4 linked regions of the Litorilinea aerophila genome follow. The protein of the gene in region 1 interacts with the protein of each later gene in a pairwise test. Links are inferred from orthologs where the notes say so. Each region holds a gene or a part of one and is shown on either strand. Other genes may lie near its edges. The genes, in order: rpe, FKZ61_RS04830, eno and dnaN.

Region 1 (7,325 bases):
CTCTTCATCCTTTTCTCGATTCTGCGTTCGGCCATTAAAATCGTGACCGAATACGAGCGGGGCGTGATCTTCCGCCTGGGACGGGTGGTGGGCGCCAAGGGGCCTGGCCTCTTCTTCATCATCCCCATCGTGGACCAGATGGTGAAGGTGGATTTGCGGGTGGTGACCCTGGACATCCCGACTCAGGAGATGATCACCAAGGACAATGTGACCGTCAAAGTCAACGCGGTCTGCTACTTCCGGGTGATGGATGCGGTGGCCGCGGTGGTCCAGGTGGCCAACTATCTGATGGCGACCCAGCAGATCGCCCAGACGACCCTGCGCTCCGTCCTGGGGCAAAGCGAACTGGACGAGCTGCTCTCCCACCGGGACAAGATCAACCGGCAGCTCCAGCAGATCATCGACGAGCAGACGGAGCCGTGGGGCATCAAGGTGAGCATCGTTGAAGTCAAGGACGTGGAGCTGCCCCAGTCCATGCAGCGGGCCATGGCCCGCCAGGCCGAAGCCGAGCGGGAGAAGCGGGCCAAGATCATCCACGCCGAGGGTGAGCTGCAGGCCTCCCGCGAGCTGGCCGAAGCGGCCCGGGTGATGTCCACCCAGCCAGGCGCCCTTCAGTTGCGCTACCTCCAGACTTTGACGGAAATCAGCGCTGAGAACAACAGCACCATCATCTTCCCGTTGCCCATCGAAGTCTTCCGGGGCGTGTTGGAGACATCCGCAAGCCAGCGGAACGGTAAAGAGGCATGACCCTGGAGCCTGGCATGACCCATGTGCTGCAGCATCGCCCCCAGGACATCACCGTCGACCGCAAGGCTGGAACCGTGACCATCCGGTGGGGGGACGGCCACATCAGCACCTATACCACCCGCTGGCTGCGCGCCAATTGTCCCTGCGCGACATGCCGGGAAGAGCGCCGGAGCGCCGAGTTGGATCCCTTGAAGCTGGTGCCGGGGCCGCCGCCCAGCACAGAGATCGTGGGGGCAGAGCTGGTGGGAAACTATGCCGTCCGCTTTCAATGGCAGGATGGCCATGGGACCGGCATTTTTGTCTTTGCCAGCCTGCGGGCCAGCTGTCCATGCCCCAGCTGTCATCCGGAAGGGCCGCCGCCCCTGTTGCCGCCGGCCTGAGAAATCCCGGCAGAAATTCGACGAAGGTACCTCCAGAGGGAATGCCGACGAATTTCCGCCGTGGTATTTGCGCCAGACTCTACTGGTGAAACGGCTATCCTGAGCTGCCTCCGTCCTGAGCTGATCGTAAGGAGCGAATGTGGACACTTCCTTAACCCTGTTCCGAGCCTTTGGCATCAACGTACGCGTGCACTGGTCATTTCTGTTGATTCTCGCCTACGGGGCGGTTACCTTTGGCCTGGGGCCGGCCGGTCCGCTCTGGGGTGGCCTCTACGGGATTTTAGTGATTCTCTTGTTGTTCGTCTGTGTCACCCTGCACGAGTTTGGCCATGCCCTGGTGGCCAAGTACTTCAAGGTCAACGTGCCCAGCATCACCCTGCTGCCCATCGGCGGCGTGGCCAACCTGGAGCGTATGCCCGACAAGCCCCTGCAGGAGTTCCTGATCACCCTGGCCGGTCCCCTGGTGAACTTTGCCATTGCCCTGGTGCTGTTGCCCTTCATGTTGCTGGCCCTGGGCCTGGAGATGCGGCTGGGCAACGTCTCGGGCGACCTCTCCCGCTTCTGGCGGGTGATGCAGATGCCAGGGATCGGCAATCTACTCCTCTATCTGACCGGCACCAACATCCTGCTGGGTCTATTTAACCTGCTGCCCGCCTTTCCCATGGACGGTGGCCGCATTCTGCGCTCCCTGCTAGCCATGACCATGCCCTACGTCCAGGCCACCCGGATTGCCGTCTTTGTGGGCCGCCTGATGGCCGGCCTCTTCGCCCTGTGGGGCATCATGGGCGGCGGCATTTTCCTGCTGCTCATCGCCTTTTTCGTGTACGTGGGCGGCAGCGCCGAGCAGGAGTCGGTGGAAAGCCGCACCGTGCTGAAGAACATCTACGCGCGACAGGCCCTGACGCCCGGCGCCGTCGCCCTCTACGCCAGCGAGCGCCTCAACCGGGCTGTCGATCTGCTCATGACCAGCTATCAGACCGACTACCCGGTGCTGGATCTTTCCAGCAAGTTCATCGGCGTCCTGACCCGGCCCCGGCTGATCCAGGCCCTGCAGGAACATGGCCCCGAGGCCCGGGTGGTGGATGTCATGATCCCGGCGGATCAGGTGCCCACTTGTGGCCCCGATACCAGCCTGGCCGAGATCTGGGAAAAGATGGCCCAGGGCGGCACCCGCGTGGTGGCCATCAAGGAGGAGGAACGGTTCCTGGGGCTGATCACCCTGGACGACATCACCGAGGTCTATCGGGTGATGGCCGCCACCCTGAATAATGCCAGCCGCCGGGCTCGCTTTGCCGGTGCGTCGGGAGAAAGTCCGGCCGATGCCTGAGCTGCCCACCGAACACGGGACCCTGTTCTACGAAGTTCTGGAGCCACCGGAGCAGCCGGCAGGTCGGGTAGAAACCCTGACCCTGTTACACAACTTCTTGAGCACAGGGCGTGCTGCCTGGGGACCGCTCCTGGCGGATCTTGCCAGGAGCTATCGGATCTTGCTGCCGGATCTCCCCGGCCATGGCCGCTCCCAGGGCTATCCGCCGGGCTTCGATCATGGGGCCATGGCCCGGGATGTGGCCGCCCTTATGGTGGCCGAGGATGCCACCTCCGGCCACCTGGCCGGGGCCTCTGCCGGCGGGGTCATCGCCCAACTGTTGGTCCACCAAAAGTGGGTCCAACCGGCCACCCTGACCCTGGTCAGCACCACCCACAGCATGGATCCCGACCGGGCCGGTGCGCCCATTCGGCTGGATCCAGATGTCTTCCAGGCGGGCCGCAACTGGCTGGCCGCCACGGCCCGCCTCCACGATCCATACCATTATCCTGGCTATTTCGACCAGGAGCTCCTGCCTGCCTTCCGTCGGCTGGATGTGCAGCGGACCATCGACCTGCCCCTCTCCAGCCTTTCGTCCTGGGCGTTCCCGGTCTGTCTGATCCACGGGGAAGAGGACGAAATTTTTCCTGTTTCCATCGCCCGGCGGATGGCCGAATACCTGCCCATGGCAGAGCTCCATGTGGTGCCCCGCCAGAGCCATGCCCTGATCTTACGGCAGCCGCGCACGGTGGGGCGGTTGATGATGGCGTTCCTGGCGCGCCACCGGCCGGATTCGTAAGTACATCCCGGCAGCAATTCGCCGATAGTTTCCACCTGAAGTAGTGCGCCCAGAGGGCACCCGGAATTTCTGCCGTGGTATTTACGCCAGACTGTACAAGGTCAAAGGGAGTAAACCGATGAACAGTTCTCGCCCCATCCAGATTGCGCCGTCCATCCTGACGGCGGACTTTGGCCACCTGGCCGATCAGATACGCCAGGCCGAGGAGGGCGGCGCCGATGTCATTCACCTGGATGTGATGGACGGCATCTTCGTGCCCAACATCTCTTTCGGCCCGCTGGTCGTCCGGGCGGTCCGGGAGGTGACCCGATTACCCCTGGACGTCCACCTCATGATCCAGGACCCCGAGCGCTATCTGGCGGCCTTTGCCGAGGCCGGCGCGGACAATCTGACCGTTCACGTGGAGGCCTGCACCCACCTGCATCGGACCGTGCAGCAGATCACGGAATTGGGCTGCCGGGCCGGCGTGGCCCTGAACCCGGCCACCAGCGTCGAGGCTGTGCGGGAGATCCTGCCTTTCGTGGACATGATCCTGGTGATGAGCGTGAACCCGGGTTTTGGTGCCCAGCGCTTCATCGAGACCAGTATGAACAAGCTGCAACGGGTGCGGCGCCTTCAAGAGGAGTTAAACCCCCTCTGTGCCCTGGAGGTGGACGGGGGCATCGGCACCCACAACATCGCGGATGTGATCCGCAGCGGCGCCAATGTGATTGTGGTGGGGAGTTCCGTCTTCAACCAGGAGGGGAGCATTCAGGAGAATCTTGCGGCCCTGCGCCAGGCCAGCCGGGGCGCCCTGTGGCAGGCCGTCTAAAAGCCGAACCAGAGGAGGGCAACGTAGTAGACGAAGGGGAGGACGAAGAGGAGGCTATCCAGCCGATCCAGCATGCCGCCGTGGCCGGGGAAAAAGCGGCCGCTGTCCTTCACCCCCACCTGGCGCTTGATCATGCTGACGGCCAGATCGCCAAAGAGGGCCAGGACCCCGCAGACGAAACCTATGGCCACCCCGGCCGGCACGGACAGGGGCAACGGCATCAACCAGGCGAACAGGCCGCCGCTCAGGGCCGCCCCCATCCATCCCCCCACGGTGCCTTCCCACGTCTTCTTGGGGCTCAGCCGGGGCCACAGCTTGTGGCGTCCCACGGTCACGCCGGTGAAGTAGGCGCCGGTGTCATTGATCCAGGTGATAAACAGGCCGAAGAAAATCCACCAGGCCCCTTGGGGCAGCTGGCGCAGGGCCAGCGCCTGGCCCAGCATGGTGCCCAGGTAGATGGCGCCCACGCTGGTGGACATCCAGGTGTGCATGGGCGTTTGATGTTGGCCCAGGGCCAGGATCAGGGTCAGGATCAGGCCACTGCCCAGCACGACGGTGGGGGGGAGGTGGGCCGGCGCCCAATGGCTGAGTACCAGGGCGGCCAGCCAGAGCAGCCCCAGGGCGCGTACCGGGCGATAGCCGGCACGCTGGGCCAGGGTATAGAATTCCATCCCCCCAATCAGGCTGACGGCCAGGAACAACATCAGACACCAGACGCCACCCAGCCAGATCGGCAGCAAGACCAGGGGTATGGCGAGAATTCCGACGACGATGCGTGTAATCACCGGCGGTGGCCCGTTGGGGTTGGGTGGTTTCAGGTTTCCAGGACGCGGCCGAAGCGACGTTCACGGACGTTGTACTCGCACAGGGCCTTGTACAATTCTTCCTCGTCGAAATCGGGCCAGTAGGTAGGGGTGGCGTAGTATTCCGCGTAGGCTGCCTGCCAGATCAGGAAGTTGCTCAGCCGCCATTCCCCACCGGTGCGGATGATCAGGTCCGGGTCCGGCAAGTCGCTGGTGTACAGATACTGGCTGAACAGGGCCTCATCCAGCTGGTCGGGGGAGATTCCGTCGGCGATGATGCGGCGCACCGCGTCCAAGATTTCGGCCCGGCCGCCGTAGTTGAAGGCCACGTTGAGGATGATGCGGTCGTTGTGGCGGGTGACCTCCAGCGCATGGCGGATCTGGTCCTGCAGTTCGGGGCTGATCCCGCTGAGGCGGCCGCTGTGGCGGATCTGGACGCCGTTGCGGTGTAGTTCGTTGAGCTGACGCTTGATGGTCATCCCCAGCAGGCGCATCAGGCCGGTGACCTCTTCCGGGGGGCGATGCCAGTTTTCGGTGGAAAAGGCGTAGATGGTGAGGACCTTGATGCCAAAGCGCACGCTGCTTTCCAGCACCCGGCGAATGTTGTCGACGCCGGCCTGGTGGCCGGCCAGACGGGGCCACCCCCTGGCCTGGGCCCAGCGTCCGTTGCCGTCCATGATAATGCCCACATGGTAGGGGATCGATTCCAGGGACGCAGGGGCGTGGTGATTGCTCTCGTTTTCCATCATCATTCTCTCACAGCCTCCGTCTTGCAGTATCCATCGCAGGGTTTCTGGCACCTGCGGTATGGCTCATTCCTGACGACGGGGAACATATCCATTCAATCTTTTTGCCGGAATCAATCTTTTTGCCGGAAGACGAAAGAAAGGGGTGAGCAAGCCCCACCCCTGGTATGGACACGGTATCACAAGCGCCAGCTGGCTCTTCCGCTCCTTGGAAAAGGATGGCTGGGTTCCCGGATCCGCTGTGATCCGGTGTTGGGGATGCGCTGGACGACGTTCTCGTGCTCCCCGGCCCAATCAGCCGGGTGCGTCCCATTTGGGAAGCCCCAAAAGGGGTACGCACCCTATTAAACCGTCATGATCTCCTCGTCCTTTTCCCGGGCGATCTCATCCACCTGCTTGATGTAGTTGTTGGTCATCTCCTGAACCCGCTCTTCGGCGCGGTGAAGCTCATCTTCCGAGATCATACTTTCCTTCTGTAAGTCACGCAAGTCGTGGATGGCATCGCGACGGATGTTGCGGATGGAGACCCGGGCTTCTTCGGCCCGCTTGGAGACCAGCCGGGTCAGCTCCCGCCGGCGCTCCTCGGTCAACGGAGGAAAGGTCAGCCGAATCTGCTGGCCGTCGTTGCTGGGGGTCAGGCCCAGATCGGATTTGGCGATGGCTTTTTCGATGGTGCCGATATCCGAGGGGCTATACGGCCGGATCAAGAGGGTCTGGGCCTCCGGCACCGAGATGGTCGCCAGTTGCTGCAGGGGAGTAGGGACGTTGTAGTAGTCGACCATGAGGCGTTCGACCAGGGCCGGCGTGGCACGCCCCGTGCGGATGGTGCGTAGATCGGCTCGGAACGCTTCAACGGCTTTTTCCATGCGCTCATCGGCATCGGCCAATACTTCCTTAATCATTTCCTGACCTCCTGGCTGCACAAACGAAGCTTGAACTGGCGCCAGGCCGGGCACCATTTCCCGGTTCTGGGCCAGGCTTCCGCCAAAGTATGTTGTCACGCGAATTCTCTGGTGGGTGTGGATCCCATTGGGGGCGTACAGCATCAAATGATTGCTTCAGGCTGCCGCCCCCATCGGAACACACCTCGCTCTGGCGTAAATCCCGCGGCAGGGTTGTGGCTATCTCGCCTTCTGGGGGCAACCGGGCCGGGAAGGCGTCTGGAAATGCTGCCGGGATTCACGAGGGCTTCCCACGCTGGGCGCCCATTATTTTAACAGAGGAAAGACAGACATAAAAACGTGGGCATCGTCCCGACCCGGCACCCGGGTTCAGGCCGAGATCAGGGTGCCTACGGCCTCGCCGGCCACCACCTGCTCCAGGCTCCCCTCCTGCCAGAGATCCACCACGCAGATGGGCAGGTCGTTGTCCATGCACATGGCCATGGCCGTGCTATCCATGACGCCGACCCGCATGTTCAGCGCATCGATGTAGGTCAAGCGCTCGAATCGGCGGGCGTTGGCGTTCAGCTTGGGATCCGAGTCGTAGACCGCGTCCACCTTGGTGGCCTTGATCAGCACCTCGGCGTCGATCTCCATGGCCCGCAGGGAGGCCGCGGTGTCGGTGGTGAAGTAGGGGTTGCCGGTGCCGGCGCCGAAGATGACCACCCGGCCCTTTTCCAGGTGGCGCACTGCCCGGCGTTGGATGTAGGGCTCGGCCACTGCCCGGACTTCGATGCCGGTCATCACCCGGGTTGGAATGCCGTGGCGTTCCAACGCATCCTGCAGGGCCAG
Region 2 (7,373 bases), on another replicon or contig:
TTGTGCTGGCTTCCGGGCTGGCGCTGCTGGTTCCTGCCGGGCTGACCCTGGTGGCGGTCTCCGGCCTGGAGCCGGGCCGGGCCTGGGATGCCGCGCTGGGCGGAGTGGCTGCCATGGGCCTGGCTGCCCTGGGCTACTGGGCCATCGGGTTCGCCCTCCACTTTGGCGGCGTGGGCCTGGTGTACGATCTACCCGGCCTGCGCGATCTGGTCTGGGAGTGGAGCCCGCTCCCCTCGGACTGGGGAACCGGCTGGGGGATGGCTGGCCTGAGCGGCTGGTTCCTGGCCGGCCGGGATGTGACGCCCTTGACCTACGCCCTGTTCCTTGCCCACCTTCCCTGGGTCTTGACTGCGGCGCTCCTGCCCAACCTGGCCCTGCGGGGCCGGGCGCCGGTAACTGCCACCCTGTTGCTGCCCCTGCTCATGGGAGGCTTCATCTATCCCCTGGCCGGGAACTGGGTGCGCGGAGGCGGCTGGCTGGGCGCATTGGGCCGTAACCTGAACCTGGGCCATGGCCTGGTGGACTTTGGCGGTGCCGGCACGGTGCATCTGGTGGCTGCGGGCGTGGCCCTGGCCGCCCTGGTGGTCTGGGTCCCCCGACGTCCCCGGCGCCCCGTGGCCGCCACGCCGGTGCCACCGGCCCAGTTGCCATTGCTGGCCGTGGCCGGCAGCCTTCTCTTTCTAGCTGGCAGCCTGGGATGGCTGTGGAGCAACCCCCTCCAGGTCTCGGCCTTGCAGGAGGTGGCCCTGTTGCGGGGCAGTGTCAACCTGATCCTGTTCGCCTGTGGCGGCGTCCTGGTTCCGCTGATCTACACCTGGTTTGTCACCGGGACCAGCAGCCCGGTCCTGAGCGCGCGGGGGCTGACGGCTGGCGTGGTGGCCGGCCTGGCGGTGGGGCCCTTTGTGCAGCCCGCCCCGGCCTTTCTCATTGGCTTCCTGGCCGGGCTCACGGTACCCTTTATCACCTTTCTGGTGGACGGCATCCTGCGTCTGGACGATGCCACCGGCACCATCAGCGTCAGCGGCATTCCCGCGGTGGTGGGGTTGCTCCTCCTGGCCATCTTCGCCGACGGGACGGCCGGCCAGGGCTGGCATTTGACCGGTGTGGAAAGCTACCTGGGCGTCACGGGGCAGGGTGTCTCTGGACTGTTGGTGGCGCCGGGCTATCAGATCGATTTTCCGGGACAGCTACAGGCCCAAATTATCGGTATCTTGACCCTGGGGTTATGGGGCTTTCTGGTGGGGATGATCATCTGCGCGCCCCTGGGGCTCTTGCTCTACAGCCTGCGCCGGGCCGGCGTCACCAGTGGACAGAGTCTACCGACTGCGGACCTGGCCGATGGCCGGCCTGAGGGTCGCTCTTCGCTGCACCCGGAGCCTCTGTCGTCGCCCCTGGGCTCCCCGGCCAATCCGGTCAATCCTTCGGTCAGCCGGGAGGGCTAGCACCCTCGCCTTCTTCCGCTCCTAGCCTGGAACCCACAAATTCAGGCGCACCGTTGACGAAGCTCTGGATGTCCATGCTGCGTTTCCCCGCGGGCTGGACTTCCTGGAGCAGCAAGAGATCCTGGCCGGTGCCTACCGCCGGCCCTTCCTCACTCTGGACGACCAAACCCGGCTCGGCCTGGCCTGGCACTACCCGGGCCCGCCAGATTTTGAACGGCTGGCCACGCCAGAAGGTGTAGGCGCTGGGCCAGGGTGTATAGGCGCGGGTCATCCGCTCGATCTGGACGGCGGGCTTGTGCCAGTTGATCTGGCCGTCCTCCTTTTTAATCAGGCGGCAGATGGACGGCGTGCCGGGGAGGTCGCTCTGGGGGATGGGTGAGACCTCTCCAGCCAGCCAGCGGGGCAGGGTGCGAACCAGCAGTGATGCGCCCAGCTCGGCCAGGCGTTGGCTCAGGCTTTCGGTGGTGTCCTCGGGGCGGATGGCTTCCCGTTCCTGGGCCAGCACCGGGCCCGTGTCCATTCCCTCATCCATCAGCATAATGGAGACGCCGGTTTCGGTTTCGCCGTTGAGAATGGCGGCGGCAATGGGCGACGCCCCCCGATAGGCGGGCAGCAGGCTGGCATGGACGTTGAGGCAGCCGAAGGCGGGGATCTCCAGCACCGATTTGGGCAGGATCAGGCCGTAGGCCGCGACCACGATCACATCCGGCGCCTGGGCGGCCAGGGCGTCCACCGCGGCCGGGTCTTTGCGCAGGCGTGCCGGTTGTAGCACGGGCAGCCCCTGGGCCTGGGCAAACTGCTTGACAGGACTGGCCGTCAGTGTCCGCCGGCGGCCGGCAGGCCGGTCCGGCTGGGTCACCACGGCCACCACCTGCCAGCCGTGGGCGGGTCCCTGCTCGTGGAGGGCCTGGAGGGTGGGCACGGCAAAGTCCGGCGTGCCCATGAAGAGAATGCGAACGGTGGTGTGGGTGCTCATGGGGGGCATTGTAGCATACCTGATGTAGCCCGGCGTAAATCGGATTTGCGCCCTCTGCGTCTTTATGTGAAAAAATGCCCTTTTTGCAGGGGCGTCATTGGCCTATTTTCACCGGGCCGCACTAGGGCGCCTGCCGGCTATGCAGCAGCTCTTTGGCTTCATCCAGGGTCGGTTGGGCCTCGGTGCCGCCTGGGGCGCGGGTGGAGAGGGCGCCACAGGCGCAGGCCAGGCCCAGGGTTTCAACCAGGGGCCAGCCGTGGAGGAAGCCGTACACGAAACCGGCGTCGAAGCTGTCGCCGGCGCCGGTGGTATCCACCACCGGGACGGTAAAGCCGGGATCCCAAACGGTTTGGCCATCCTGGCGGGCCACTGCCCCTTGGGCGCCCCGCTTCACGGCCACCAGGGGCAGGCGGGCGGCCAGGGCATCCAGGGCCTGTTCCAGGCTGTCGGCCCGGGCGATGGCCAGCGCCTCCTGTTCATTGGGGAGGAAGAGGTCCACGTGGGGCCAGAGGTGCTCCAGGCCGCTATCCCAGCGTTCAGCCGGATCCCAGTTGGTATCCATGGAGACGGTGGCGCCCTGTTTGTGGGCAGCCGCCAGCAGGTCGGCCAGGCCAGGCTGGAGGGCGTGTTGCAGGAAGTAGCTGGAGACATGGACATGGCGGGCCTGGGCCAGCAACGCCCGGTCGACCATCTCGGCCTCCAGGCGATTGATGGCGCCCAGGTAGGTCAGCAAGGCCCGATCTCCCTGGTGGTGGAGGATCACCGTCATCCCGGTCTTGAGGGATGGGTCGACGATCACGCCGGTGGTGTCGATCTTGCGGGCCTGCAGTTGTTCCAGCATGTAGCGGCCGAACAGGTCCTGGCCGACTACGCCGCAGTAGGCTACCCGCAGGCCCAGCCGTGCGGCGCCACAGGCAAAGATGGTGCCAGAGCCGCCGATGGCCAGGGTGGCATCCTGGATGACTTTTTCCACCTGCCCGAATTCGGGGCGAGCATCTCCAGAGAGGATCAGGTCGACGTTGATTTCGCCCAGGACGAGGATGTCAAACATGTGCATGGCGCTGTGGGTCGGTTGGAATGGTTTCAGCGACGAAGCGGGGGAATCCGGGCCAGTGTAGCCGGTCGGCTGGGAAAAGTCAAGACGTCGGCTGCTCGTTTTTCGTGCTTTGCTGACTGATTGTGATGGGTTGTGAGCGACCTGCCAACCGATCTGCCTCAGCACATCTGGTCATCCCCTGAAAATGGCCCGATTTTACCTCCCGACAGGCCTTGACAAACCCGCCTGGCTCGCCCATAATGCCCCTATACCTTGAACTTTGATGGATTCCATGAACTTTTTTGAGCGTTTTTTGTTTCTTCCCGGATTGGGCTATTTCCCCTCTTTTTCCGGCACCTTCGGGAGGGCGGTAAGGCTGCCGATGAACATGGAATGGAACGGACTATGACGTCACGAGGACAACACACCTTCGCCGAAATCATGAGCCAGGCGACCGCCTGGTCCGCGGCCCTGGCAGAATTTCAGGGCCGGGTGGAGCAGGTGCAGGCCGCCTGGGACGACGCCGCACCTACCCGGGTGCTCTTCACCGGTTGCGGCTCCACCTACTACCTCTCCCTCATCGCTGCATCCATCCTCCAGGGGCTGACGGGCATTCCGGCCCGGGGTGTGCCGGCCTCGGAATTGGTGCTCTTTCCCCACCATGTGACCGCCGACCCAGGCCGCACCCTCCTGGTGGCCATCTCCCGCTCTGGCACCACCTCGGAGACCATCGCCGCGGTCAGCCGCTTCCGGCAGATGGGCGGCCGGCGGGTCTGGTGTGTGACCTGCTACCCGGATACGCCCCTGGCCCAGGAGAGCGATCTGGTCTTGCCCGCCGAGGCGGCCCAGGAAGAGAGCGTGGCCCAGACCCGCTCCTTCAGCACCATGTTGGTGCTGGTTCAGGCATTGGCCGCCACCGTGGCCCATGAGCCGCTGGACGCCCTCTTTTCCCTGCCGCCGGCTGGGGAGGCTCTGCTGGAGGCCACAGCCGGGGAGATGGAAGGGCTGGGCAACCGCCTGGAGCTGTGCCGCTATTTCTTCCTGGGATCCGGGCCCCAGTACGGCGTGGCCTGTGAAGCCATGCTGAAGCTCAAGGAGATGTCCATCACCCACAGCGAAGCCTACCACGCCCTGGAATTTCGCCATGGCCCCAAGGCCATGGTCGATGGCGAAACGCTGGCCGTGGGTCTCCTCTCCCGCCGTGCCTTCGACCATGAGCGGGCGGTGCTGATGGAGACCGGCGAGATGGCGGCCACCATCCTGGCCCTGAGTCCCGCCGAACCCATCGCTGGCGCCATCAACGTACAACTGCCCACTGCGCTGCCCGAGTGGACGCTCCCACCCCTCTACCTGCCCCCACTCCAGCTGCTGGCCTACCATCGGGCCATGGCCAAGGGTCTGGACCCCGATCGCCCGCGGCATCTGGAGGCCGTGGTGGTTTTAGACCCCGATTCCCTGGCCTGAGTTCCCTCCCTGCTGGATCGGACGTTTTCTCGCGCCCGGATCCTGATCTTTGGTCCAGCGGGGAGCTTCCCTTTTGGTCGCATCCGAACTGTCCCCAGGGGCGGCGTCTGCCGGCCCGTTTTCGCCTATCCTGTTGTCAACCGTTCAAGAAGAGCGGGAAGTCAATCCACCAACACGCCGGGCTGCATTTTTGTGCCCGGCTATGCGGACAACAGAGAGGAGGCAACCATGCAAACCGTCTTCATCACTGGCGCGACCGGCTACATTGGCTTCAGCGTGGCACAGGCTTTTCGACGGGCAGGCTACGCTGTCCTGGGGTTGACCCGCAGCCCGCACAAGGCCCGCTTCCTGGCCCAGCGGGAGATCCAGCCGGTGGTAGGCGCCATGCAGGAGCCGGACACCTATCGTCACCTGGCCGCCCAGGCAGATATCCTGATCCACGCCGCGGTGGACTACCAGGCGGATACGGCAGAGCTGGATCGGCTCACGGTGGAGACGTTGCTGGCCGCTGCCCGCCAGGGGACGACGCCCCGGACCCTCATCTACACCAGCGGTGTCTGGGTTCACGGCGACACGGGGGGCGACGCAGTCGATGAAAGTTCTCCCCTGGCGCCGGCGGCCGCGGTCGCCTGGCGGCCAGCCGTGGAGGATCAGGTGCTGACCGAGACGGGAGTACGGGGTCTGGTGCTGCGGCCCGGGGTGGTCTACGGCGGGGCCGGCGGGTTGACCGGCCTCTGGTTTGACGGCGCCACCAACGGCCACCCCTTCGACGTGGTGGGCGATGGTCGCAACCACTGGTCCATGGTGCACGTGGGCGATCTGGCCCAGGGGTATGTGCTGGCCGCCCAGAGCGGCCTGGCCGGCGAGGTCTTCAACCTGGTGGATGGCGTACCCCGGCAGGTCTCGGAGATGGTGACCGCCATCGGGCGGGCCACCGGCACCCACAAGCGGCCCCATTACCGGCCGCTGGCGGAGGCTGTGACAGAGATGGGCCCCCTGGCCGAAGCATTGGCCCTGGATCAGAAGCTCCGCCCGGATAAAGCAACCCGCTTCCTGGGCTGGCACCCCCAGCATCCCGATTTCGTGGCCGATGTTCACACCTACTATCGGGCGTGGCAGGCACAACGTCAGCAGTGAGGTAAAGACCATGAACTATATCTGCACGACCTGCGGCACCCAATTTGCCGAAACGGACAGCCCTCCTGACACATGCCCCATCTGTGCCGATGAACGCCAGTACATAGGATGGGAGGGGCAGCGCTGGACCACCCTGGCCGAGCTGCAGGCGGATTACCACAACGTCATCAAGACCGCTGAGCCTGGCCTGACGGGCATCGGCACCCACCCCCACTTTGCCATCGGCCAGCGGGCCCTGCTGGTGCAGACGCCCCAGGGCAATGTCCTGTGGGACTGCATCAGCCTGCTGGATGATCCCACCATTGCGGCGGTTGAGGCGCTGGGCGGTATTCAGGCCATCGCCATCTCCCATCCCCACTTCTACAGCAGCATGGTGGAGTGGGGGCGGGCCTTCCAGGCGCCCATCTACCTGCACGAATCCGACCGTCGGTGGGTCATGCGGCCGGATCCTGCCATCCACTTCTGGCAGGGCGAAACCCTGTCGTTGTGGGATGGGGTGACCCTGATTCGCTGTGGCGGCCATTTTGCCGGGTCGACCGTCCTGCACTGGCGGGATGGGGCGGAGGGCCAGGGCGTGCTGCTCACCGGGGATACCCTGCAGGTGGTTTCCGATCGGCGCTATGTGAGCTTCATGCGCAGCTATCCCAACCTGATCCCCTTGTCTGCCGCGGCGGTACGGCGCATTGTGGACGCGCTGGCCCCCTATTCCTTCGAGCGGATTTACGGCGGCTGGTGGGATCGGGTGGTGGCCGGGGATGCTCAGGCCGCGGTGGCCCGCTCGGCAGCCCGCTACCTGCAGGCCCTCCAGGCGGAAGGTGGGGCAACCGGGGAGGATGACCTCGCCTGAGCCCGGGGGCCGCCTACTCCAGGGGGATGGGTTCGCCCATCACTGGCGGCGGAACCCGACGAATCACATCCAGCAGGGCGGCCAGGAGTGCCGGGATTTCCCGCAGCTCGGACCAGGCGATGGAACGGGGATCGTAGGTGCGGCGGTCGGCTGCGACGCCCACCGCCGGCACTCCCAGCTGCTCGCAGAGGAAGAGGGCCCTGGGCAGGTGAAAATTCTGGGTCACCAGGATGGCATCCTGAACCTGGAAGATGGCCCGGGCCCGATAGCAGGTGTCGTAGGTTCGGCGGCCGCCATAGTCGGGCTGGATGTCTTCGGCCGGCACGCCCCGCTCCAGGGCGTAGGCCATCATGGCGCCGGGCTCGTTGTAATTGTCGAAGCGGTTGTCGCCGCTCATCAGTAGCTTTTGCACCTTGCCCGCCTGGTAGAGCTCGATGGCCGTGTCCACCCGGTCCCGCAGCATGGCGCTCA
Region 3 (7,498 bases), on another replicon or contig:
GCCGGGGAGACAGGGCCGCGGGGCGCGGGCTGAATACGGCGCGCCCCTCTGGCAGGACAGGCCAGTTGGATGCAAGGCGATTGCAATGAACGGAGGGCGCCTTATGGTGGATGGACAGCACTCATCGTCCGAGCTTGTGAGCGGACAGGGGCACGAGAACGGCGTACCCCAATCGGCACCCAGCCGCCGGGAGATGATCATCCCGGAAGTGGGCCGGCAATACGCCCAAATCATCGGCTGGGGCTATAAGGTCCCCGACAAGGTCATCACCAACCGGGATCTGGAACAGATTGTGGATACCAGCGATGAATGGATCCGCACCCGCACGGGCATTGAACAGCGCCATGTGGTGACCGATCCCAAGGAGACCACGGCCAGCCTGGCGGTGGCCGCCGCGCGCCAGGCCCTGGAAGTGGCCGATGTGGACCCCAGCAAGATCGACCTGATCATCTGCGCCACCAGTTCGCCAGAGCACATCTTCCCCGCCACGGCCAGCCTGGTCCAGGATGCCATCGGCGCGGTGAATGCGGGCGCCTTTGACCTGAGCGCCGCCTGCTCCGGCTTCGTCTATGCCCTGAGCATGGCCCGGGGCCACATCCTGGCCGGGGATGCCGAGTACGTGCTGGTCATCGGCGCCGAAACCCTGAGCCGCATCGTGGATTGGACCGACCGCAACACCTGTGTCCTTTTTGGCGATGGCGCCGGTGCGGTGCTGGTGGCCGCCAGCGACGTGCCCGGCGGCATCGTGGCGGCCGAACTGGGTAGCGACGGCTCGGGCGCGGATCTGCTGTCGGTGCCGGCAGGGGGCAGCGCCATGCCGGCCAGCCTGGAGACGGTGAGCAGCGGCAGCCATTACATCAAGATGGACGGCAAGGCCGTCTTCCGCTTTGCCACCCGGGTCATGGCCGATGCCACCCGCCGGGTGCTGGAGCGCACCGGCCTGACGCCAGACGACGTGGATCTGGTGATCCCCCACCAGGCCAACCTGCGCATCGTCCAGAACAGTGTGCTCAAACAGCTCAAGATCCCGGAAGAGAAGGTCTTCGTCAACCTGCAGAAGTACGGCAACACCAGCACCGCCAGCATCCCCATTGCCCTCTGCGAGGCCATCGAGGCGGGCAAGGTGAAGCCGGGAGACAACCTGGTCTTCGTGGGTTTCGGGGCAGGGTTGACGTGGGCGGCCTGTGCCGTCAAGTGGAGCGTGCCGGTGACCCGGCCCGAGGCAGGCTGGTGGAAGGCCACTCGCCGCCAGGCCAGCTACCAGGCCGCGGCAGCCCGCAGCATGTGGCGCCGGGCCGTGCGCTGGGTCTACCACGTCTGGCCCACCGATCCGGAAGGGGAGATCACCCCTTCCCGGGAGCATGGAGAAGCTGCTGTTCCCCTGCAGCGCCGGGAAGAATAGACCGGCCTCCGGCAGGGATCTCTGCACCTCTGTACCGTTGGCTTAGCGGAAGCGCTCTGCCACCTCGGCCCGCTGCAGGTACCAGATGGTCAACCCGCCCAGCACCGTGCCCACAGGCACGGCAAAGAGGCTGAGGATGGCCAGGGCCGTGGCCGCCACCCGGGCCCACTGGCGCAGGGTCCACAGTCCGTAGCCGATGGCCAGGTAGAGGAGGCAGAAGACCAGGGAAACGGCCGCCAGCAGGCCTGTGACCAACATGCCGATGGCGGCCTCTGGATCCTGGGTGAACGCCACCAGCCCCAGCAACACCGTGGGCAGGGATAGCCCCACGCTGGCCAGCAGGAACAGGCCGGCCACCAGGAAATGATAGGCCGCCAGCAGCACGATACCGGCTTCCCGAGGCCCTGTCCCCGGTTTTTGCCCCGGTCCTGCCTGGACCTTCTGCGAACCCATCCCCATACTCGCCTTCCTTCCGCCTGGCATCCCGCCGGGCCGGACTCCCCCAGCTTCCATCCACGCCTCAGCATCCCTCCCCCAGCCCCGAAGCCCCCGATTTCGAAACCCCAGGAACGGGGTCGATGCACTCACTATCTTTGCACTTTATTTTCAGCCACAGATTGCACAGATAACACGGATTACACAGACAACGCCGCATGGGGCGAGTGCGCATCCTCAGATGCGCACTCCTCGAAAGGATCACCACCGCCACGCGGAGTCGGTATCCTCAGATGCCGACCCAGTCGCTGCGCAGCCGTTGCCGTCCCTGCTCCTGTCCGGATTGGGTGCAACACGTGCGTAGGGCGGGTCTCTGGCCCGCCGTGGGTGGCTGGTTCGACCGCGACAGCGGGCGGGCACGGCGGCCCGCCCCGACGGGAACGGGCGCCCTTCCGGGCACCACCGTGCGGCCGGAGACCGCACCTACGACAGGAGCCGCCATCCGCGCAGATCGGACGTCACGGATAGGTGGGGCGGCTGTGAAATCGATGGGGCGCATCTGCAAAGATAGTGATGCACTGTCAATACGTCCCAGAGGGGATAAAGTTGCAGGGTGAGGGTGCTCCTGTCGGGTTACACCGGTGCACCGGCCGGGAATTCGCCAATTTTGACCATTCGTGATACAACTGAACAGAAAAGGCCGGCTCGGATAAAAGCCGTTACAGGCCCGCCATTAATTGATGGCTTCCCTGCAAAAAGGGCATTTTGGAACGCAAAGGTGCAAAGGCGCAAAGAAACGCAGGAGAGAGCAACCCGAATCAGCGTTTATCTGCGTGGGTCAGCGTCCTCATTTGACCTTTGTGCAGTAGAGCTAATTTAGACGGATACGCAAATTATACGGAGGAAAACAATGACCGAAATCATCAGCATCGTCGGCCGGGAAGTCCTGGACAGCCGGGGCAACCCCACGGTGGAAGTGGAGGTGGAACTGGCCAGCGGAGCTGTCGGCCGGGCCATGGTGCCCAGCGGCGCCAGCACCGGTGCCCACGAGGCCGTGGAGCTGCGGGATGGCGATAAAGGGCGCTACGGCGGCAAAGGCGTCCTCCAGGCGGTGAAAAATGTCAACGAAACCCTGGCCGAGGAGCTGCTGGGTTTTGACGCCCTGGAGCAGGTCGCCATCGACGAATACATGGTGGCCCTGGACGGCACCCCCAACAAGGGGAAACTGGGCGCCAACGCCATCCTGGGGGTCAGCCTGGCCGTGGCCAAAGCCGCCGCCGAGGCCCTGGGCCTGCCCCTCTATCGCTACCTGGGCGGCGTCAACGCCCGCACCCTGCCCGTCCCCATGATGAACATCCTGAACGGCGGTAAGCACGCAGCCAACAGCACCGACTTCCAGGAATTCATGGTAATGCCGGTGGGCGCAGCCAGCTTCGCCGAGGCCCTGCGCTGGGGCTCCGAAATCTACCACAGCCTCAAGAAAGTGCTCCACGACGCCGGCTACAGCACCAACGTGGGGGATGAGGGCGGCTTCGCCCCCAGCCTGGGCGGCAATGTCAAGGCCGTGGAGGTGATCCTCCAGGCCATCGAGCAGGCCGGCTATCGACCGGGGGAGGACGTCTTCATTGCCCTGGACCCGGCCACCAGCGAGCTCTACAACCCCGAGAGCGGACGCTATCAACTCCCTATCGAGGGAAAGGAGCTGACCAGCGCTGAGTTGGTCGACCTCTGGGCGGACTGGTGCAACCGTTTCCCCATCATCAGCATCGAGGATGGCATGGCCGAGGACGACTGGGAGGGATGGAAGCTGCTCTACCGGCGACTGGGCGGGCAGGTCCAGCTGGTGGGGGATGACCTGCTGGTGACCAACGTGGCGCGCATCGAGCGGGCCATCCAGGAGCAGGCCTGTAACGCGCTGCTGTGCAAGGTCAACCAGATCGGCACCCTCACCGAGAGCATCGCCGCCATCGAGATGAGCCACCGGGCCGGTTGGGCCGCGGTGGTCAGCCACCGCTCGGGCGAGACCGAGGACGCCACCATCGCTGACCTGGTGGTGGCCTTTAACACCGGTCAGATCAAGACCGGGGCACCGGCCCGCAGCGACCGGGTGGCCAAGTACAACCAGCTCCTGCGCATCGAAGAGCAGCTGGGAGAGGCCGCCGTTTACCCCGGCCTCCAGGCGTTCCCCCACCTGCGAGGGGGGGCAGGCCGCTAACCCGCCGCCCGCTGGAAGCCGGCCGGCGGGCCATCCATTCACCTGAATATGCCGGGACCCCGCCCAAAAACCGGTGGGGTCCCGGCATGTTATTCCGGCCGTCGAATTTCGCCGACACCGAATTGAGACTTTTGACGTAGAAAATCTCCGCGGATCACGGTGTTGTTCCCATCCATAGCCGCGTAAACTGAGGAGGATGCCTTGCAGGGCTGGCCATCGCCGGGGAATCACTGTCTTTACTGCCAAAAGGGCATTTTTTTACGCAAGGGAGCGAAGAGGTAGAGGATTACCAGAAAGGAATCTGGCCAAATCCGTGTTCACCTGTGAAATCTGGGGTTCCTGCAGTAAAGCCATCTCTGGCACCTTTCAACCATATCACCCAATGCGCAATCCATGTTGACCTTGATTCCTGGGCTGTTCCAACGTCTGGAAGCGGAAATCGGCAGGCTTACCGCCCGGGCCGACGGCCTCTATACCCGCTACACCCTCCAAACGCTCCTGATTTTCCTCATCGGGGTGGTCAGCGTGTACGTGGTGGTGGCGACTGTCTTGTGGCAACTGGGGTTCATCGCCTATATTTCGCCGCTGACCAGTGGTCTATTGCTGCCCTTCTTCTGGGTCGGGCTCTGGTTGATCCGGCGCGACCGGTTTCGGGCGGCAGCCTATGTCTGTATCCTGGCCGTGTTCGGCTGTATTGGGCTGGTCATGGCCTTCTGGGGGGTCAGCCACTCCCTGGTGTTGGGGCTAACCCTGGTGACAATCCTGGCCGGGCTGAGCCTGGGTGGACGGGCGGCTGCCGCTTTCTTTGTGGCCGGCATGGCTGTCTATGCCACCGTCGTCCATCTGGAGCAACAGGGCATTTTCCCCCTGCTTGGGGATGTCAACCGAAGCTTCCTCCAGGAATTTTTGGACCTGGGCACCATGATGGGCTCGCTGGTCCTCTTCATCTGGTTTTCCACCCAGAAGCTCAAGCGCGCCTGGGAAAGCGAATCGGCCCTGGTAGCCCAACTCCAGGACAAGCAGGACGAGCTGGAATCCCAGGTGGTGGAACGAGCGAAAGAGCTGGCCACCCTGCAACGCCTGGCCGAACTCTTGCGGGACACCGAGTGTCCCCTGGACGAACTATTCCAGGCCATTGTGGCTGCGGTCCGGGGCGGGCTCTACGATGGAGAGTCCAGGGGCGTCAGCCTGAGCTTTGATGACATCTCGGTGCGGCAACCCGCCTACCAGCAGCCGACCCGGGTCGACCGGGTGGATTTCACCGCCGTCGGGAAGGCCGGCTTCATCGAGGCCGTCTACCTGCGCCCCTTTGGTACACCGGCCGACCGCACCCACATTGTCCACGAGCAGACGCTGCTCCATGCGGTAGCAGCCTATCTGACCCTCTACCTGGGACGACGGGCCGCGCTGACTTCTCTGGCCCATTCCAACAAAACCCTGACGGCCCTCTTCCAGGCAGCTCCGGTGGGCATCGTCGTCCTGGACGGCCAGCAGGGCCATGTGACCATGTGGAACCCCGCCGCCGAGCGCATCTTCGGCTGGAAGGCGGAGGAAGTCCTGGGCCAGCCCAGTCCGGTCATCCCGCCGGACAAACAGGAAGAATTCCGGGAACTGCTGGCGAGGGCCAGCCAGGGGGAATCGCTCCAGAACCTGGAATTGGTGCGCCAGCGCCGGGATGGCAGCACCGTCATCATCCAGCTCTCCACCGCCACCATCACCAACCCGGTCACCGGCTCCAGCGAGATCATCGCCATTGTGTCGGATATCACCGGGCAAAAGCGCTATGAGCGGGAGCTTCAGGAAGCCCTGCAGGCTGCCGAAGCGGCCACCCGGGCCAAATCGGCCTTTATCGCCAACATGAGCCACGAGATCCGCACGCCCCTCAACGCCATCGTGGGGATGTCCACCCTGCTCCGGGACAGCCGCCTGACGGCCGAGCAGAAGAGTCAGGTGGCCCTCATCCGCCAGAGCAGCGACCTGCTTCTCTCCCTCATCAACGACATCCTGGATCTGTCCAAGCTGGAAGCGGGCCAGCTGGAGCTGGAGCTGCGCCCCTTTGCCGTCCTGGAATGTGTCGAACAGGTTATTGAGCTTTTTGCCTGGCATGGAGCCGAAAAGGGCATCGAGCTTTTCTACCAGGTCGCCCCGGAGACCCCGGCCCAGGTCGTGGGCGACATGTCCCGCATTCAACAGGTGTTGGTCAACCTCCTGAACAACGCCATCAAGTTCACCGAGCACGGCGAGATCCTGGTCTCGGCCGAAGTGCGGCTGGCTGAAGCGCCCCAAAGCCCCCAGCTGCACATCGCGGTCCGGGACAGCGGCATCGGCATTCCGGCAGAGCGGATCCCAGAGCTTTTCGAGCCCTTCACCCAGCTGGACAGCTCCACCACCCGCCGCTACGGGGGTGCGGGCCTGGGGCTGGCCATCTGCCGCTACCTCACCCAACAGATGGGGGGCCGCATCCAGGTGGAGAGTGTGCCCGGCCAAGGGTCCACCTTTCACTTTTGCGTCCCCGTACACGTGGCCGATGCCAGGCCGGCGCAGGCATACCCGCCCCTGGCCGAGCAGGATAAGACGGTCCTCATCTGGAGCCATGCTTCCACCGGCCGCCAGCTACTCCAGGATCTCTGCCGTCGGTGGGGCCTGGAAGCCCTGGCCCCGGCCGACGAGGCCGAGGCTGTGGCGCTGTTGACCTCAGGCCGGCGACTGGATCTCTGCCTGGTGGACCTGCCCGCTGCCGCCGAAGCGACCCCCTCGGCGATCCTGGCAGCCATCCAGAAACGGTGGCCCCACCTGGCCACCATTTTCCTGCACCCCGTTCACCGCCCGCACCAAAATTTCAAGGCCGAGCATCTGGCCATTGTCTCCAAGCCAGTCAAATATGGCCAGCTCCACCAGGTCTGCCGGCGCCTGTTGACCCGCCGGCCAGAAGAGGCCGAGCCGCTAATCGGGGTGATCGGACAGACTTCCCGCCACTGCACATCCCTTCGCATTCTGCTGGTCGAGGACAACCTGGTCAACCAGAAGGTCGCCCTCAACCTGCTGCGACGCCTGGATTGCAGCGCGGACGTGGCCGCCAACGGGCTGGAGGCCCTGGAAGCCCTCAGCCGCCAGTCCTACGATGTGGTGCTCATGGACATCATGATGCCCGAAATGGACGGCCTGGAAGCCACCCGGCGCATCCGCCAGGAGTGGCCTGCCGAACGCCAGCCCTGCATTATTGCCCTCACCGCCAACACCCAGCCGGAAGACCGGACCCGTTGCATGGAAGCCGGCATGAACGCGTTTCTCAGCAAGCCCATTCGGGTCGAGCAGCTTCAGGAGGTCCTCCAGGCCTACTGCCAGGGTCAGCTGACCGCTGCCCGGCGCCTCTCCTGAGAGCCACGCTGCATTCTCCCAAGCCTCCCCGTGCACCCTGACGGCCCGGGCCTGGCGGGCCACTTTCT
Region 4 (7,569 bases), on another replicon or contig:
GGCGGCCACCAGCCCGCCCAGAATGAGCGAGAAAGGAAATAGGAAGGGTCCGAGCACAGGGGGAAGCAGTGCCTCGCCGAAGCGGTTGTCGGAGACAAACAGGAGGATGTTAAAGACCGAGGCCGTGTAAGCCCCCAGTGCCATGAAACCCGGATGAGAGCAGGAAAACTCGCCCATGTAGCCGTTGACCACATTCAGACTTAAGGTGGCGATGATGGCGATCATTGTGAAACGCGCGACCAGCAGGCGATAGTCGCTGACGCCCGTCCAGATATGGAGCACGCCATAGAGGATCAGCAGGTGCACGAGAGCGCCGACCACCATGGGGTAAGAGGTCAACCAGCGTGCCATGCGGTTGGCCAACGGCGCCGTGTAGCGTGCCACCAGGGCGATGGGGATGAGGTAGATCAGCAGCACATAAGCCAGGACGGCGGGAAATAAGATGGGCGCATCCAGAATGATCGCCACCCCGAAAAGCGCCGGGATTCTGACCAGGCCCAAACCACGGGCCAGCGGGAGCCCCAGGGATTGCTCCAAAAGCACGGCCACCAAAGCGGCAACCAACCAGCCCAGCATGGGCACCGAACGATAGGGTGCCCAGAAGCGCCCCAGCCTCTGGCGGATGCGCCGCCACCTGTTGGGTAACGAACCAGGGGTCACATCCATTGCGATTCCCTTTCTTGTTAGCTTGACCGTTGACGCTACAGCCGCAATTGGGCGCTATACGGCTCACCGAAGAAGCCGTGGGGGCGGAAGGTCAGGATGATCAAGATGATCCCAAAGGCGATCAGGTTTCGCATGGTGGAGGGAAAGATGGTGGTGACGAAGATCTCGATGAAACCCAACAGGAAGCCTGCCAGGCTTGCACCCAGGATCGATCCGCGCCCGCCGAGGATGGCTGCCACAAAAGCCTTCCAGCCGAACAAGATGCCCATGTTGGGATCCAGCACCGGATAGGCCACGCCATAGAGAATCCCTGCCGCTGCCGCCAATGCGGACCCCAGGGCGAAGGTCATCAAAGCGATGGTGTTGGCCGAGATGCCCATCAAAGGGACGACCACGTAATCGTAGGCCATGGCACGCATCGCCATTCCCCACTTGCTACGGCGGACGAATTGGTGCAGCGCCAACGTGAGCAGCAACGAGACCACGACGATGAGGATCTTCTTATTGGTCACGCTCACGCCCATGAACTGGAAAGTGGCGGTCTGGATCAGCTCCGGAAATGAGCGCCGCTGCGGCCCCAACAGAGCCAGGTTACCCGTCTCCAGGATGATGCCGATCATCAGGCCGGTGATAGCGGCCGAGGCGCGCGGCGCATCCCGCAGCGGCCGGTAGCCGATGCGCTCTACCGCCATGCCCACGAAGCTGTTCAGAATCATGGCCAGGATCAAGGTGAGAACCAGGATCAGGCCCATCTCTACCCCTACCGGCAGGCCGATCAGACCGCCAATGTCGAGTGCCAGCAGGCCGGTGGAGACGAAAAAGCCAATATAGGCGCCGACCATGAACACATCGCCATGGGCGAAATTGAACAGCATCAGCACGCCATAGACCATCGAGTAGCCGATGGCAATCAGGGAGTAGATGCTGCCCCACTGCAGGGCATTAATGACGTTTTGTAAAAAAAACTGCATGGTAAATCCCCTCCGGCTACTTCCGAAAGGGCGGGATGGTGCTGTCTCCCCGCCCCCTGAATCCGGTGACCATGACAACCACGACAAAGGGATGGACTGCCAGGCTTCCGCAGTCCATCCCCAAGTGCCGACCGTTACGGGCAGATCTGCTTGTAGAAGGTGAACTTACCCTCTTCGCTGATGCGTACGATCACCGCACACTTGATGGGATCGCCATCCTCCGTGAAGGTCATATTACCGGTGATACCTGGGAACTGCTTCAGGTTCGCCATGGCATCACGCACGCATTTGCGATCGGCCTTGATGTCGCCGGTGATCTGGCCACAATCCTCAATAGCCGTCTTGACAATGTTGAGTGAATCCCAGGTCAGGGCGGCGACGTCATCGGGCACATAGCCGTACTTGGCATTGTACTTGTCGATGAATTCCTTGGTGGCGCCCGTGGCACCTTCGGCAGCGTAATGGGTGCTGAAGAATGCGCCGTAGCAATCCTCGCCACAGAGGTTCACCAATTCGGCCGAGCCCCAGCTATCCGAACCCACAATGGGGCCGGTAAAGCCCAGTTCGTGGGCTTGTTGTACGATGAGCGGCACCTCGTTGTAGTACTGGGGCGCGAAAATGAACTCTGCGCCGGCCTCCGCGATCTTGGTCAACTGGGCGCTGAAGTCTGTATCGCCGGTGGTGAAGCTCTCAAAGGACACCACCGAACCCTCTCCGTGCAGCTCCTCCCAGGCCGACTTGAAGAACTCGGCCAGGCCCTTGGGGTAGTCGCTGGCGATGTCATACAGGACCCCAGCCTTGGTAAAGCCGAACTCCTCGGTAACAAAGTTGGCCACCACCGGACCCTGGAAGGGATCCAGGAACGGTGTGCGGAACACCCATGGCCGATTCAGGGTGGTATTGGGGTTGGTCGACCACGGGCTGATCATGGGTGTCTCAAGGTCATTGGCCACACCGCCGGCCGGCACGGCCTGCTTAGAGGCCTGTGGGCCAACGATCACCAGCACCTCATCCTGGGTGATGAGCTTGGTGTTGACGGCCGCAGCTGATTCCCCCTTGGACTCGTTGTCCTCGATGACTAATTCAACCTGATACTCCTGGCCGCCCACTGTGATGGCGCCGCCGATCTCTTCCAGCCATAGCTCGGCAGCGAACTTAGTGCCCTCCCCCACCTTGGGGATATCGCCCGTCAGTGGCGCGTTGATACCGATTTTAATCGTGGGCTGGATAGGCTGGACACACGCCGCCAACACCCAAACCACGAGCACCAGGAAGCTCCACAGTCGCTTAGACATGTCCGTTTTCTCCTTTCTCATCTCGAACAGGGCAGACTCATATACAGGGCTGATTCACCTACCCGGCCAGACAAATGTGGTTGCATCCGCCCCATCCTCCACCTTCCAGGGGCAGGGGTTGCTCAATGCATGCCTGCTGCGTGAGGAGAAAGCCAATAGGGGTGCAAGGCAGAGTTGTCATCAGGCGGCAAAGCGGTGATAAGGGCGTTTCGGGGCGATGCGCCTTTGTGGCAAGCTCCTGAAGGGCTATATTAGAAGTTTGATGTTGGGTCAGCGTCCTAATTGGACCTTTTTGCAGTAAAGCCATGTATACCGCGATTCTAAAGGAATTGGCAAATCCGTACTTTAAAATGCGTAAAGTTCAACACGGCGGCGTCCGATGGGCGATCCCCGACGATTGTGAACTACGCCCTTTCTTGGGAAAACAATTCGCAATTACAGAAGGATATGATATACTTTGGGCCGACATTATCTCGCTCACCTGACATGCCCTGATATGCAGTACCAACCTGGCAAACGTCCATAACAATATCAGCCATATCAGTGCTATCCACTTTCAACCCAGGAACGCCAAGCAGCTAGCAGGAGGACCCAGTGCGGGTAAGCTGTCTTCAAGAAAATCTGGCCAAAGGACTCTCCATCGTCAGCCGGGCCGTCTCAACCCGAAGCACCTTGCCCGTTCTGGGCAACATTCTCCTGGAAGCCCGGAACAACCAGCTCCGGCTGGCCGCGACCAATCTGGAAATCGGCATCAACTGCTGGATCGGCGCCAAGGTGGAAGATGAAGGCGCCATCACCGTGCCGGCCCGCCTGCTCAGCGAATTCGTCAACAGCCTCCCCCCGGAACGCATCGACATGGAGCTGTCGGTGCGCACCCAAACCCTGCACCTCCACTGCGCCCGCTACGATGCCAACATGAAAGGCATCGATGCCGCCGACTTTCCCATCCTGCCCACCGCGGACGACCCCCAGGGGGATGCCTCCTCCCAGGTGGAGACACTGGAGGGTGTGCGCATCGAGCTGGCTGCCCCTGGCCTGCGCAAGATGATCGACCAGGTGATCTTTGCCGCCTCTACCGATGAAAGCCGCCCCACCCTGACCGGCGTGGAGGTCAACTTCGTGCCGGAGGCCGACGGCACCCGCCTCACCATGGCCGCCACCGATGGCTACCGGCTCAGCATCCGCAGCGTTCTCCTAGCCGGGACGCAGCCAGAGGGCGCCCAGCGGGAGCCCATCAAGGTGATCGTGCCGGCCCGGAGCCTGGGCGAACTGGCCCGCATCAGCGCCGACGCAGACGAAGAACAGCCGGTCCAGGTGCTGGTCACCCAGGCCCGCAACCAGATCCTCTTCAAGCTTCGGGGCAAAAGTGAAAGCCGGGGCAGCTTCCAGCAGGTGGAACTCATCAGCCAGCTCATCGATGCCCGCTTCCCGGACTACCGGGCCATCATCCCCAAAAGCTACAACACCCGAACCGTGGTGGACACCGCCCAGTTCCTCAAGGCCGTGCGGGTGGCCTACCTCTTCGCCCGGGACAACGCCAACATCGTGCGCCTGGGCGTCACGCCCGGGCCGGGCGGTCAGGAGGGGGGACAGCTCCGGCTGACGGCTACCAGCGCGGAAATGGGAGACAGCGTCAACGAAATCGATGCCCTGGTGGAAGGGGAGGAGCTGGAAATCGCCTTCGATGCCCGCTTCCTGATCGACGTCCTCAGCCAGATCGACCAGCCCCAGGTGGTGCTGGAGACCACCCAAAGCACCCGGCCGGGCACCATTCGCCCCCTGGGCATGGGCGAGGAAGAATTCCTCCACGTAGTCATGCCCATGCATCCCCCCAGGTAGCTGCGCCGGTAAACTGTACTGGGAGCTGCCCCCGGGGTGCGCCCGCCGGTCGTCAAGGCAACCCCCTACTCCAGGGGCGGCACCTTCAGGACCATCCCCACGTCCAGGGCATCGGGCGAGCGCAGGATGTCTCGATTCTGCGCGTACAGGTCGTCCTTGCGCGTTGGATCCCCGTAGATGTCGTACGCAATGCTCCAGAGGGTATCGCCGGCCTGCACCGTGTAGGTGGGCAGGGGGCGAAGCAGCAGGTTGACGGTGCTCACCTCAGCCACGCCGGGCACCGCTTCCAACAACTCCTTCAGCAGCCGACGCTGGGCATCCAGGTGGACAATCCCCTGGAGGATCACCCGGTTTCCCTGCACCTGGGCCTGGATCCCCAGCCCAAGCAACTCCTCGTGGCCCGCTTCTCGCAGCAGACGCTCCAGATCAAAGCCTGCCAGGCTCAATACGTTCCCGCCCGTGCCGGCATCTGCCAGCGCCGGTGACGCGGTGGGGCTGAGAACCAGGTCACCCGGGATGGTCGCGCTGGGGATTGGGGTGAGCACAGGAGTGGGCTGGCCCTCCGGAGTGGGCGTGGTCCCGCCCTCCGCCTCCTGGCCCAGGCCAGGCTCCGGCCCGGTGGCCGTGGCCGACGCAGATGTGACGTCCTGGGACGGCAGCGCCCTCCCCCACCAGGAGACTCCCACGCCGATGGCCGCCACCAACAGAAAAGCCAGGCCCACCGCCGTCCATGTGGCCAGGCCGAAGACGGTTTGGCCCTTTTCGGCCCGCCGGGCATCCGCCCCCTGGTCGGCCAGGAAGGCCCGCTCCACGAAGGCAGAAGAGGCCGTAGCCGGCGAAGAGCTCCGCCCACGGCTCCCCGGCCGGACCCGCCTGGCGCCGGCCCGGCGCAATCGCTGCTCCTCCTGGTGGGAGCGGATGAGCCACTCCGCTTCGGGGCGCAGGGAGTCATCCACCGGGATGGCGGCCACATGGCGGCGCATCTGCTCAAAACGCCCCAGCCGCTTGGCCAGGATGGCCGCCAGAAGCCGCAGCTCTGCGCTGTCCACCAGGACCAGGCCGCGCTCCACCTCGGCCAGGGCGGCCTGCCAGTTGCCGCCGGTTGCGATGTGGCTGGCCCGCTCATAGAAGTAGCCCGACACAAATTCCGGCGGGATCAACTGCTGGAGGTCCTGGCCACAGGAGGGACAGTTGGATGCGTCCGGCGTCACATACGCCACATGGCCACAGCGGAAACAGGTCACCTCTTGCATGGCTCGATGTCATCTCCAACGATGATAGGGGCAGGGTTACGCCATCCTGGGCTGGATGGGTGGTCAGTGTAGCATGCCTGAAAAAGCCGTGCAAACGGGCCAGCGCTCAGCCCGCCTCCCCGCCCAGATGCCAGTCCAGGAAATCGGCCATGCGGGTGAAGCTGTCGATGCGGTTGGCCAGCTTGCTGAACTTGTGCCCCTCGTCCGGGTAGTGGACGAACTCTACTGTGCCCCCCGCTTCCCGCACCCGGGCCACGATCTGTTCGGACTCGAACAGGGGCACCCGGGGGTCGTTGTCGCCGGCCAGCACCAACAGGGGCGCACGGATGCGGTCGGCCTTGTGGATGGGTGAAATCCGCTCCAGGAACGCCCGGTGCTCGGCCAGGCTGCCGTACTCCCGCTCCCGGTGGGCCCGCCGCCAGGGGCTGGTACGCTCCAGGAAGGTGACCCAGTTGGCGATCCCCACCACGTCGATGCCGGCCGCGAAGAGCTCCGGATACTCGGTCAGGGCAGCCAGGACCATGTAGCCGCCGTAGCTGCGCCCGTAGATGGCAATTCGTCGGGAATCGATGAGGGGCTGCTGGTGAAGCCAGGCCACCGCGTGCTTCAGGTCCGCCACGCTGTCCAGGCGGCGCTCCACATCGTCCAGCATCATGTAGTGGCGGCCATAGCCGGTGCTCCCCCGCACGTTGGGCACCAGCAGGGCGTAGCCCCGGTGCAGGAAATACTGGAAGCGCACATCGAAGTCGGGCCGCTGCTGGCCCGCCGGGCCGCCATGGACGTAGAGGATGCAGGGATAGCCCTGGGATGGCGGTGACTGGCGGGGCCGGTAGAAGAAGGCGGGGATGGAGCGTCCGTCGAAGGTGGGGTAGCGGATCAGCTCCGGCGCCACGAAGGTAGCCGGGTCCAGGCCGGCCAGGTTGCTGAAGGTGAGCTGGCGCGCCTCCACCGTCTCCAGCTCCAGCAGCCAGATATCCGGCGGCTGCACCGGGCTCTGCAGGTCCAGGATGAGCCGGCGGCCGTCCCGGCTGAACTGGAGGTGGCCGATCACGCCCAAGGGCAGGGACTCCACCCGGCGCCAGCGGCGGTTGACCAGATCCACCAGGAAGAGGTGGCTGTACCCGTCGCCGTTGTAGGTGAGCGCCGCCTGATCCCCCTGGGGCGCCACCGCGAGCAGCTCCAACTCCCCCCGATGGGGCGCCGCCGCGGCGTCCAGCTCCTCGGCGAAGAGCAGGGGCTCCAGTTCGCCGCTGGCCAGATCCAGGCGGCAGAGGGCGCCCCGGTCATGGAGCCGGTCGCTGAGCAGGTAGACCTGGTCCTGCACCCAGCGGATTTCGCTGTAGCGGGCATGGGGCTGCCCGGCGGCCAGGTGCCGCTCCTGGCCGCTCTCCAGATCCAGCAGGTAGAGCTCGATCTGCTCGGTGGCCACCGTGTCTACGCTGAGGATGGCGCGGTCGCCGCGGCCCCAGGCCACCACACTCCGTCGCCCCGCCCACTCCCGCAGGCAGCGGGCTGTGCCGCTCTCCAGGTCCAGCAGGTAGAGGT

The links.
Region 2: the proteins of rpe (region 1) and FKZ61_RS04830 interact in binary tests that used the Escherichia coli proteins (3 or more experiments, as listed by UniProt). The link is inferred for Litorilinea aerophila from one-to-one orthologs.
Region 3: the proteins of rpe (region 1) and eno interact in binary tests that used the Escherichia coli proteins (3 or more experiments, as listed by UniProt). The link is inferred for Litorilinea aerophila from one-to-one orthologs.
Region 4: the proteins of rpe (region 1) and dnaN interact in binary tests that used the Escherichia coli proteins (3 or more experiments, as listed by UniProt). The link is inferred for Litorilinea aerophila from one-to-one orthologs.

The regions. Positions count from the first base shown.
Region 1 is NZ_VIGC02000016.1:48,273-55,597, reverse strand. Bases 2,472-5,196 are described here. They hold rpe (ribulose-phosphate 3-epimerase), read left to right. Parts: upstream 2,472-3,350; coding sequence 3,351-4,043; downstream 4,044-5,196. Other genes in these bases: uppS (polyprenyl diphosphate synthase), read right to left, coding at 4,858-5,196; FKZ61_RS13445 (phosphatidate cytidylyltransferase), read right to left, coding at 4,040-4,828; FKZ61_RS13455 (alpha/beta fold hydrolase), read left to right, coding at 2,472-3,232. Also shown: FKZ61_RS13470 (slipin family protein), read left to right, coding at 1-747; FKZ61_RS13465 (gamma-butyrobetaine hydroxylase-like domain-containing protein), read left to right, coding at 762-1,127; FKZ61_RS13460 (site-2 protease family protein), read left to right, coding at 1,267-2,454; more of FKZ61_RS13455, read left to right, coding at 2,447-2,471; more of uppS, read right to left, coding at 5,197-5,598; frr (ribosome recycling factor), read right to left, coding at 5,937-6,494; pyrH (UMP kinase), read right to left, coding at 6,864-7,325. UniProt on the Escherichia coli protein: Catalyzes the reversible epimerization of D-ribulose 5-phosphate to D-xylulose 5-phosphate.
Region 2 is NZ_VIGC02000005.1:76,018-83,390, forward strand. The notes cover bases 1,505-4,277. They hold FKZ61_RS04830 (carbohydrate kinase family protein), read right to left. Parts: upstream 3,470-4,277; coding sequence 2,540-3,469; downstream 1,505-2,539. Other genes in these bases: fmt (methionyl-tRNA formyltransferase), read right to left, coding at 1,505-2,418; FKZ61_RS04835 (SIS domain-containing protein), read left to right, coding at 3,860-4,277. Outside these bases: FKZ61_RS04820 (ammonium transporter), read left to right, coding at 1-1,442; more of fmt, read right to left, coding at 1,426-1,504; more of FKZ61_RS04835, read left to right, coding at 4,278-4,918; FKZ61_RS04840 (NAD-dependent epimerase/dehydratase family protein), read left to right, coding at 5,147-6,055; FKZ61_RS04845 (MBL fold metallo-hydrolase), read left to right, coding at 6,066-6,902; FKZ61_RS04850 (SanA/YdcF family protein), read right to left, coding at 6,916-7,373. UniProt on the Escherichia coli protein: Catalyzes the ATP-dependent phosphorylation of fructoselysine to fructoselysine 6-phosphate. Functions in a fructoselysine degradation pathway that allows E.coli to grow on fructoselysine or psicoselysine.
Region 3 is NZ_VIGC02000008.1:105,336-112,833, reverse strand. What follows is about bases 2,002-4,899. They hold eno (phosphopyruvate hydratase), read left to right. Parts: upstream 2,002-2,747; coding sequence 2,748-4,052; downstream 4,053-4,899. Other genes in these bases: FKZ61_RS07870 (hybrid sensor histidine kinase/response regulator), read left to right, coding at 4,446-4,899. Outside these bases: fabF (beta-ketoacyl-ACP synthase II), read left to right, coding at 1-1; FKZ61_RS07885 (beta-ketoacyl-ACP synthase III), read left to right, coding at 104-1,402; FKZ61_RS07880 (hypothetical protein), read right to left, coding at 1,445-1,861; more of FKZ61_RS07870, read left to right, coding at 4,900-7,430. UniProt on the Escherichia coli protein: Catalyzes the reversible conversion of 2-phosphoglycerate (2-PG) into phosphoenolpyruvate (PEP). It is essential for the degradation of carbohydrates via glycolysis.
Region 4 is NZ_VIGC02000028.1:55,235-62,803, reverse strand. What follows is about bases 2,680-5,648. They hold dnaN (DNA polymerase III subunit beta), read left to right. Parts: upstream 2,680-3,526; coding sequence 3,527-4,771; downstream 4,772-5,648. Other genes in these bases: FKZ61_RS18640 (LysM peptidoglycan-binding domain-containing protein), read right to left, coding at 4,837-5,648; FKZ61_RS18650 (ABC transporter substrate-binding protein), read right to left, coding at 2,680-2,953. Outside these bases: FKZ61_RS18660 (branched-chain amino acid ABC transporter permease), read right to left, coding at 1-666; FKZ61_RS18655 (branched-chain amino acid ABC transporter permease), read right to left, coding at 702-1,637; more of FKZ61_RS18650, read right to left, coding at 1,772-2,679; more of FKZ61_RS18640, read right to left, coding at 5,649-6,024; FKZ61_RS18635 (S9 family peptidase), read right to left, coding at 6,131-7,569. UniProt on the Escherichia coli protein: Confers DNA tethering and processivity to DNA polymerases and other proteins. Acts as a clamp, forming a ring around DNA (a reaction catalyzed by the clamp-loading complex) which diffuses in an ATP-independent manner freely and bidirectionally along dsDNA.